3 regions of the Mesorhizobium sp. M0293 genome follow, and region 1 is predicted to be linked to each of the others. Evidence: predicted binding sites of a transcription regulator. Region 1 holds the regulator's gene; each other region holds the start of a gene.
What was found. Region 1 encodes PhoB, which activates phosphate uptake and scavenging genes when phosphate is short. Its sites were predicted from a motif close to TGTCATNNANCTGTCAT; they were not measured.
Positions count from the first base shown of each region.

Region 2: a site for PhoB is predicted at 1,183-1,199, ahead of NKJ06_RS27950 (YdcH family protein). Genes of this name have one in related genera too.
Region 3: a site for PhoB is predicted at 1,835-1,851, ahead of ugpB (sn-glycerol-3-phosphate ABC transporter substrate-binding protein UgpB). Genes of this name have one in related genera too.

Region 1 covers NZ_JAMYSA010000024.1:56,857-60,132, forward strand. Annotated here, with positions in the region: gene eglC (endo-1,3-1,4-beta-glycanase EglC) at 1-625, opposite strand, end outside; gene phoB (phosphate regulon transcriptional regulator PhoB) at 1,295-1,984, opposite strand; gene phoU (phosphate signaling complex protein PhoU) at 2,004-2,711, opposite strand; gene pstB (phosphate ABC transporter ATP-binding protein PstB) at 2,737-3,276, opposite strand, start outside.
Region 2 covers NZ_JAMYSA010000105.1:1,110-4,385, forward strand. Annotated here, with positions in the region: gene NKJ06_RS27940 (IclR family transcriptional regulator) at 14-802, shown strand; gene NKJ06_RS27945 (YdcH family protein) at 825-1,028, opposite strand; gene NKJ06_RS27950 (YdcH family protein) at 1,269-1,448, shown strand; gene ispG (flavodoxin-dependent (E)-4-hydroxy-3-methylbut-2-enyl-diphosphate synthase) at 1,782-3,032, shown strand; gene NKJ06_RS27960 (transglycosylase SLT domain-containing protein) at 3,038-3,276, shown strand, end outside.
Region 3 covers NZ_JAMYSA010000033.1:40,311-43,586, reverse strand. Annotated here, with positions in the region: gene ugpA (sn-glycerol-3-phosphate ABC transporter permease UgpA) at 1-305, opposite strand, end outside; gene ugpB (sn-glycerol-3-phosphate ABC transporter substrate-binding protein UgpB) at 462-1,772, opposite strand; gene NKJ06_RS14820 (EAL domain-containing protein) at 2,136-3,276, shown strand, end outside.

The DNA.
Region 1 (3,276 bases):
CGAACTGGGTGGGCTGCAACTTGTCGATGGTCGTATTCTTGAACACCAGGATCTCGTCGGATCCGAGGTTCAGCATCACGTTCGATTCCACCTGGACCATCTGTGAACGGACGGCATCGAACGAAGTGAAGTCATACCCGTTAAGGCGGACCGCATCGGTCGCACCGAAATCGAAGATAAGATCACTTCCATTTCCTTTGGAGATGGCGAAAGTATCGGCGCCGTCACCACCGATCAGGACATCATTTCCCTTGCCGCCATCCAGCGTCTGATGACCCGATCCGCCCTTGATGATGTTGTCCAACGCATTTCCGAACGCATATCGATTGGCGCCGGTAACGACGAGGTTCTCGAAATTGTCGGGGAGCTTGTAGCTCATCCATGTGTCGATCGTGTCGATCCCTGCCCCGGGATCTTCAACCACCTTATTGTTGGTGGAATAGAGGTGATAGTAGTCGTCGCCGGCGCCACCGTAGATCGTGACATTGACGCCGGTGTCTCCCCAGAAGGAGTCGTTGCCGGAGGTGCCATGCAGTTCTGGCCCGGACCCGGTGGCCGAGAACCAATGAGTGGAAGCGCCGGTGTAGGGAAGGGGGATGCCTTTGGCGTTTAAGACCGTGCTCATCAGAAATCCTTCCTCATGGTGTCCGACCTGGTCAAATCATTCGGCGCAAAGTCCGGCGACCGCTTTCAAAGCAACGTTGCAAAGAACGAGATCGTTCCACGGAATCGTCATTCGATCCGAGATCGTATTGAATATTCGGAGTACACACAATGAATAAAGAGCAGAGAACCTGCTGTAGGTTGAAGTAAATTTAATAAAATTGTGTATTTATGCAAAATACACATCCTATATATAAATTAACTCAAATTAATTCTTGAGTGCGCGGCTTGTTGGTCGGAGTCTGCGGGCAAGATGGCGATGTGACCGACTAATGCGTGTCGCTGGCCGTGCTTCCTGCCGCCAGCCGGGGCACATAGAGAGTTTGGGAGATCGGAGAACGCCAGAAGCTGCCTGTCGCTTTAGCCCAAATGCGGTCATTCGAAAACTGATGGGGATGACCGCTCCTGGCGTCACGTGCTCGCTCCCCATCGATGAGACGAATGCAACATTCCAGCCTTCGCGGCCGTTGGCGACCGCCTGCTAATCGAGTTTTCCTGGTCACGATCTATCGGGACGGAACAGGCACCTAATGCATGTCGCCCAAAAGCGACCTCGGTTTTGGGAAAACGACATGCATAAAAAACAAACACCTAAAGCGCGTCGCCTGAATCCGTTCAACCGCGACGCGCTTTAGTCTTCCCTAATCGCGTAGCCTGCCCCACGAATGGTCCGGATGACATCGGGCATGCGGCCATTGTTGACCGCCTTGCGCAGTCGGCCGACATGCACGTCGACCGTGCGCTCGTCGATGTAGATCGTCTCGCCCCAGACATTGTCGAGCAGCTGGCTGCGCGAGAACACGCGGCCGGGATGGCGCATCATGAATTCGAGCAGGCGGAATTCGGTCGGTCCGAGCCGAATCTCGCTCTTCTTGCGATAGACCCGGTGCGATTCACGATCGAGCACGATGTCGCCGACCTTGAGCACGCTGGACAGCACTTCCGGCTTGGCGCGGCGCAACAGCGCCTTGACCCTGGCCATGAACTCCGGTGTCGAGAACGGCTTGACCAGATAATCGTCGGCGCCGGTCGAGAGGCCGCGCACGCGGTCGCTCTCCTCGCCGCGCGCGGTCAGCATGATGATCGGCAGCCGCTCGGTCTCGGAACGCATTCGCAGGCGCCGGCAGAGTTCGATGCCGGAAACCGCCGGCACCATCCAGTCGAGCACCAGAAGGTCGGGAACGTTCTCCTGCAGCCGGATCTCGGCCTCGTCGCCGCGCGTCACCACCTCGACCTGGTAACCTTCGGACTCCAGATTATAGCGGAGCAGCACGCCTAGCGGCTCCTCGTCCTCCACCACCATGATGCGTGGCGCGATCATCGGCTGGTCACCCCTGTCATCATGCCGCCGGCGCGGACATTGCCGTCTCGTCCTGCTTCGGACGATTGGCGGGCAGCTGCGTACCGGTCAAAACATAATAGGCATTTTCGGCGATGTTGGTCACGTGGTCGCCGATGCGCTCGAGGTTCTTGGCGCAGAACAACAGATGCGTGCACGCCGTGATGTTGCGGGGATCTTCCATCATGTAGGTCAGCAGTTCGCGGAACACCGACGTGTACTTGACATCGATGCGCTCGTCGTCGGCGCGTAGTTTTGCCAACGCCTCGGCGTCGCGGGCAGCATATTCCTCGATGACGCCCTGCACCTGGATCAACACCAGTTGCGCCATTCCATCGATCGAGTGCGAAAGGTCGCGCGGCGTAACGCTGAGGCCGACAGTGCCGACGCGCTTGGCGATGTTTTTGGCAAGGTCGCCGATGCGTTCGAGATCGCCGGCCATGCGGATCGAACCGACGACATGGCGCAGATCGTCGGCCATCGGCTGCCGCTTGGCGATCAACGTGATGGCGCGATCGTCGAGCTCGCGCTGACGCGCATCCATGATGGCGTCGTCGGAGACGACACGCTGTGCCAGCGCGTTGTCGGAATTCAAAAGCGCCTTGGTCGCACCGCCGACCATCGAGCTGGCGAGATCGCCCATGTCGCTGATGAGCCTGCTGATCTGACCGAGATCCTCGTCGAAAGAAGCGACTGTGTGTTCGCTCATGATCCTGTCCCTCGTATGCCTGAACTCAGCCGAATCGGCCGGTGATATAATCCTGCGTGCGCTTCTCGCGGGGCGACGTGAAGATCTTCTCGGTGCGGTCGAACTCGACCAGCTCGCCCAGATACATGAAGGCCGTCTGCTTCGACACGCGCGCCGCCTGCTGCATGTTGTGGGTGACGATGACGATCGTGTAGTCGGCTTGCAACTCGTCGATCAGCTCCTCGATCTTGGCGGTCGACAGCGGATCGAGCGCCGAGGCCGGCTCGTCGAGCAGGATGACTTCCGGCTTCACCGCCACGGTACGGGCGATGCAGAGCCGCTGCTGCTGGCCGCCGGAGAGGCTGAGGCCGCTGGCGTTGAGCTTGTCCTTGACCTCGGTCCAGAGTGCTGCCCGCTTCAGCGCCTGCTCGACGCGACCGTCCATCTCGGACTTGCTGAGCTTCTCATAGAGCCTGACGCCGAAAGCGATGTTTTCATAGATCGACATCGGAAATGGTGTCGGTTTCTGGAACACCATGCCGATCTTGGTCCGCAAAAGGTTGAGATCCTGCGAGCGGTCGAGAAC
Region 2 (3,276 bases), on a different contig from region 1:
CCGGGAATCGACAATGCAAGATGGCAATGCCTCCGTGATTTCAGCCGACGAGAAAATCTCGGGCTCCCGTGAAAAGGGGCTTAACCGGGTGCTCGAGATTCTGGAGTTTCTTCACACGACCCAGCGGGCGATCGGCATTGGCGACCTTGCCAAAGGGGTGAATGCACCCCGCTCGACGACCTACACGTTGGTGCGGTCGCTGGTCGATGCGGGCCTGCTGGAGATGGCAGGCGACGGCAATCGCGTCTATTTCGGCAAGAAGCTCTATCTCTATGGAATGGACTATGTGCGCGGCAACGACCTTCTGAGGCGAGGGCGCCAGGAGGTCGACAACCTGTCGCGCGAGACCGGCGAGACTTCAGAACTGTGCATGCTGCAAAGCGGTCGCTACACGATCGTCCACGCGAGCCCTGGCACCAGGCCTTTCCGGATCAGCTCCGCCACGGGCTTGCAGATACCGCTGCCCTGGACCGCTTCGGGGCGGCTGCTTCTGGCGGGACTGGAGAGGGCTGAGATCGAAGGCATGGTGTCCGACGACGATCTCGTGCTGCCCGACGGGCGCAAACTGCGGCTCGACGATTTTGTCAACGACATCGCAAAGGCACAAGTCGCAGGCTATTGCATCACCTCGGGCCTTGTCGATGCTTATACGAAGTGCCTTGCCGCGCCGGTCTTTTCAGCGCCCGGCAAGGTCGAGGCGACGATGTGCCTGGTGGTCCCCATCGATACGTCCGAGGAGCGGACCGGTGAGCTCATCGGCCTGCTGCGCAACCGCGCCGCGAAGCTTTCGATCGCCGGATAGCGCTCGAAAGCGTACGCGCCCTTCAGGCAATGATGTCGGGAATGATCTTGTCTTCCAGCGCCATCAGCCGGTCCTTGAGGAACAGCTTTTTCTTCTTCATGCGCTGAATCTGCAGTGGATCGCAGGCCATGGCGATCATGGCGTTGATGGCCGCATCGAAATCGGCGTGCTCCTGCTTCAGCCGGGAATATTCGAGCCGGATATCAGCCTGTTCCTGATCGGACATTATCTACCGTCTGCACGTCTGCGGCGCCCAAAAATGGGCCTGATTGGGCGGGGCCGGTGGGATTTTACAACCGGCGCGCAGCCCATATCACATTTCACATTGTCGTGGAATGCTACCACGGATCATTCGACATCGCTGCCGGAAGGTGACACACTGTCATCATGCCGTCACAGAAGCGAACCTGCGGTGGACGCGCCATGACGGCTGCAATCGAGGAAACCATGAAAGGGAGAACCAATCATGTCTCTTGCATCCCATCTTGATGAGTTGCAGCGGAAACACGGCGACATCGAACGTGAAATCGATGACGCGATGAACCATCCATCGGTCGATGACCTCGAAATCGTGAATCTCAAGCGACGCAAGTTGGCACTCAAGGACGAGATTGAAAAACTGAGAGGGAAACCGACCACGCATTGATGTCCTCCTGACATAGTCGCTTACCATCCGCGGCCTCTTTTTCCCGGCGGCACCTGCCGCCGGCGTGATGGGTTTTGATTTCCAGCACTGGCCATCAGCCTGAGCCGGACTTCCACCCGCTTTAATTTCCGCTCGGCTGTCACCAGATTTCGCCAGATCATCGATTGTTTCTGGTCCCTGGCGGCGGGCCGATTCCGGCCAGTGGCGACCTGTCGCCATTGACAAGCCATCTTTGCTCCTCCACCTCATGCCCGGACTTTAGCGCATCGGCCCGGAGCGCACTTTGTGCGTTCAAGTGGACGCATGGCGCTCCAAAGACAAAAGGCTGCCGGCATGACCGGATATTTTTCCTCTCCTTTCCCCCGCCGCACCTCGGTCGGCGTCGATGTCGGCGGCGTGGTCGTCGGCGGCGGCGCGCCCGTTGTCGTGCAGTCGATGACCAACACCGACACGGCCGATATCGACCAGACTGTTGCGCAAGTTGCAGCACTCCACCGTGCCGGCTCCGAGATCGTGCGCATCACCGTCGATCGCGACGAGAGTGCGGCCGCCGTGCCGCGCATTCATGAGCGGCTTCAGCGTCTCGGCATCAACGTGCCGCTGGTCGGCGATTTCCACTATATCGGCCACAAGCTTTTGGCGGACCATCCGGCCTGCGCCGAGGCGCTGGCCAAATATCGGATTAACCCCGGCAATGTCGGCTTCAAGGACAAGAAGGACCGGCAGTTCGCTGATATCGTCGAGATGGCGATCAGGTATGACAAGCCGGTGCGCATCGGTGTCAATTGGGGCTCGCTCGACCAGGAGCTTTTGACCCGGCTGATGGACGACAACCAGGACAAGGGTTTTCCGCTGACGGCGCAAGAGGTGATGCGCGAGGCGATCGTACAGTCGGCGATCCTGTCGGCCGAGATGGCGGAAGAGATCGGCCTTGGCCGCGAGAAAATCATCCTGTCGGCCAAGGTCAGCGGCGTGCAGGACCTGATCGCCGTCTATACCGAACTCGCCACCCGCTCCGACCATGCGCTGCATCTCGGCCTCACCGAAGCCGGCATGGGCTCGAAAGGCATCGTGGCTTCGTCGGCCGCGATGGGCATCCTGCTCCAGCAAGGCATTGGCGACACTATTCGCATTTCGCTGACGCCGGAGCCGAATGGCGACCGCACACGGGAGGTGCAGGTGTCGCAGGAATTGCTGCAGACCATGGGGTTCAGGCAGTTCGTGCCGATCGTTGCGGCTTGCCCCGGCTGTGGTCGCACGACCTCCACCGTGTTCCAGGAACTCGCCCAGAACATCCAGGCGGATCTGCGCAAGAACATGCCGGTGTGGCGCGAAAAATATCCCGGCGTCGAGAACCTCAAGGTCGCGGTGATGGGCTGCATCGTCAACGGTCCGGGCGAGTCCAAGCATGCCGACATCGGCATTTCGCTGCCCGGCACCGGCGAGACGCCGACGGCGCCTGTCTTCGTCGACGGCAAGAAGGCGGCGACGCTGCGCGGGCCGTCGATCGCGGCGGATTTCGAGAAAATGGTCGCCGACTATATCGAGCAACGGTTTGGTCGCGGCAAAGCCGCGGCCGAGTAGATCAGATGCAGCGTTTCCTCTGGGCGACGCTGATCCTGTTGTGCGGGCTGGGCTGGTCGACGCTGGTTCAGGCAGATCCGCCGCAATCCGCCAAGCAAAGGCTGATCGACAAGGTCTGCAACCTGATCCAGGCACATGCCGATCAGAATGGTCTGCCCAGGGATTTCTTCGCCCGGCTGATCTGGAAGGAAAGCCGGTTCGATCCCAACGCCGTCAGCCCGGTCGGCGCCGAAGGCATCGCCCA
Region 3 (3,276 bases), on a different contig from region 1:
AGCGCCACGCACATGGCGACGATAGCGGTCGCAAGGGAAAACACCACCGTGACCTTTATCGAGTTTAGGTAGGCCGGATCGGCAAGCACTTTCCTGAAATTGGCGAACCAGACGAACCTAGTCCTTAGTCCGAACGGATCCTGCCTGAGCATGGATTGGTAGAACGCCTGACCGGCCGGCCAGTAGAAAAAAACGAGCGTGATGGCTAGTTGCGGCGCCACCAGCAGGTAGGGGAGGACCTTGTTGGGAAACACGACGCGGGGGGTCACGGAGCCACTCCGAGTTGATGAGGCGGGCGGCACCATGCGGCACCCCTCTTCGCCAAGATGGCTTTGATGAGCGTTTCGGATTCGGCATCATCGACCATTGGCGAAATCGCAAAGGACGGCACTCCCCTCGCCGAGGGGAGATGCCTGACGGGACAGGTGGGTGCGCCGTAGAGCAAGGCCTCTGCGCTCGCTCTAATTCCCCAGCGCTTCCTTGATCGCGGCGTTGCCACGCGTAACCGCATTGTCGAGCGCCTGCTGCGCGGTTTGCTGGCCGGCGAGCATCTTCTCGAACTCCTCGTTCTGGATATCGCGCACCTGCGGCAGATTCGGCAAACGCACGCCCTTCGAATTGTCGGTCGGCGCCTTACCCGTCATCTGCAGGATCGGGGTCTCGCGACCGATATTCTTGTCATAGAAACCGGATTTCTTGGTCGCTTCATAGGCCGCCAACGTTACCGGCAAATAGCCCGACTTCTGGTGCAGGTACTCCTGCACGTCGGTCTTCGACAAATAGGCGAAGAAAGCAGCCACTCCCTTGTATTCCTCGTCGGATTTGTCCGCGAAAACCCACAGGCTGGCGCCACCCGGCGTCGTGTTCTGCGGCGCGCCCTTGGCGTCGCTGTCATAGGGCAATTGGCCGATGCCGTAATTCATGCCGGACTTGACGATATCGCCGAGCCCGCCGGAGGATTCAGTCATGATCCCGCATTCGCCGGCAAGGAAGATCTGCTTGGCTTCGGAAGTGCGGCCGCCATATTTGAAGGTGCCGTCCTTGGCGAGGTCTGCGAGCGCCTGGAAATGGTTGACGAAAATCGGCGCATTGATCTTGAGCTCGACATCGCCGCCGGCCAGACCGTTCTGCTGGGTGGCCCATGACACGTCATTCCAGGCCGCGAAATTCTCCAGATGGATCCAGGTCAGCCAGGTCGAGGTATAGCCGCAGGCGGCCGCGCCGCTCGCCTTGATCTTCTTGGCATCTTCCCACACCTCATTCCAGGTCTTGGGCGGGCTGTCGACGTCGAGACCAGCCTTCTGGAAGATATCCTTGTTGTAATAAAGGATCGGCGAAGAGGAGTTGTAGGGGAAGGAGAGCATGGTGCCGTCCGGCTTCGAATAATAGCCGACTATGCCTGGCAGGTATTGGCTCTTGTCGAAGGTCATTCCGGCGCTGGTCAACACATCGGCTGCCGGCTTGATTGCGCCTTCGGCTGCCATCATCACGCCAGTGCCGACATCGAACACCTGAATAATGTCGGGCGCCTGGCCGGCGCGGTACGCGGCGATGCCGGCATTCAACGTCTCGGGATACGTGCCCTTGAACACCGGAACGAGCTCGTAGTCGCTCTGGCTGGCATTGAAATCTTTGGAGATCTTGTCGACAACTTCGGCATTGGCGCCAGTCATGGCGTGCCACCAACTGATCTGCGTGACAGCAAAAGCGGAGGTTGAGGAAAGCAGCGTAAAGGTGGCGGCAACACCGGCCGCGAAGCCGAAGGACTTCATGTTTCATCTCCCGTTTGTCATTGGCGAAAGGGGCACTCCCGCAAAGGCAATATGTGTCGCTCATGACAATCAGACAACGGTTTTGTTGCAGATCGACGAACTTCACCCCTTTGCCTCACGCAACGCTCGCTGCCGCTTGGCGGCATGGAAAGCGATACGGTTAGCCGGCTTAGCGCGACGACAAGCGCGCCAGGAACTGCCGTCAGGACTGCCAAGCTGGCTTTCGACATATCAGCCCTGATTGCAGCCGCTGCAACCCGAAGAGACACGCCAGGGTTGTGGGCGACTTTATCGATCCTTCAACGGCAAAGCGCTACTCAATTCTGCTGCCTTGTTTATTTCCGATAGATCAGGTGAAATAAGATGCTGACGGTCTACAATTGCATCGTCAACGAACACGACCTGAGACTGGTCGCACTCGCCGCGCTGATCTGCGGGATTTCCTGTTTCTCTGCTGTCAACCTGCTTCACCACATCAGCCGCTCCACAGATCGGAACCGGCTTGCCTGGTTGATGATCGCGGCGACGTCGACCGGCTTCGGCATCTGGGCTACGCATTTCATCGCCATGCTCGCGTTCACACCAGGCATACCCAGTGCCTACGATCCGGCGCTCTCCGTGCTTTCGCTCGCTGCTTCGGTCGCGCTGACGGCGACCGGCATGTGGATCGCCACCTTGCGGGACGAGTTCGATTATCATCTCGTCGGCGGCGCCGTCCTGGGCGGCGGCATCGGGGCCATGCACTACATCGGCATGGCGGCATTCGAAGTCCAGGGCCGGATCGAATGGAACCTGTTGCTCGTCGCCGTTTCCTTGCTGGCCGGCGTGACGCTTGCGGCGCTGGCGCTGCGGGTCGTGCTGCGCCGCCCCTCCTTGCGAGCGACCTCCGTCGGCGCGGTGCTGCTGACGCTGGCGATCTGCACCTTGCATTTCATCGGCATGGGTGCCGTCTCGATCTTTCCCGATTCCTCGATCGCCATATCCCAGTACACGATCGAGCCGACCTCGCAGGCTTTCGCGGCCGCGGCCGCCACGCTGGTGATCCTGGTGCTGTCGGCATCGGCGCTGTGGATCGATTTGCGCTTCCGCCGCCAGAAGCTCGAAGTCGACCGCATGCACGGCCTGGCCAACGCCGCAGTGGAGGGCCTGATCGTCTGCGACGGCAACCGCATCATCAGCGCCAATGACAGCATTGCGAGGCTGACAGGCATGGCACCCGCGACGCTGAACGGAATGCAGCTTGGCGATCTCTTCGGGGCCGATATGTCCGGCTTCGGCGAACAGCCGCACGAGGCCGAATTGAGCGGCCGCGATGGCACAGGCATTCCTGTCGAACTGATTGCCCGGAGCATCGACTACTGTGGCAAGCCTCACAATGTGGTCGCGGTCCGCGACATTCGCGAGCGCAAGAAGGCTGAACTGGAAATCCTGCGCCTTGCCCATTTCGATCCATTGACCGGACTGGCCAATCGCCGCAGCTTTTCCAACCGGCTGGAGACGGAAA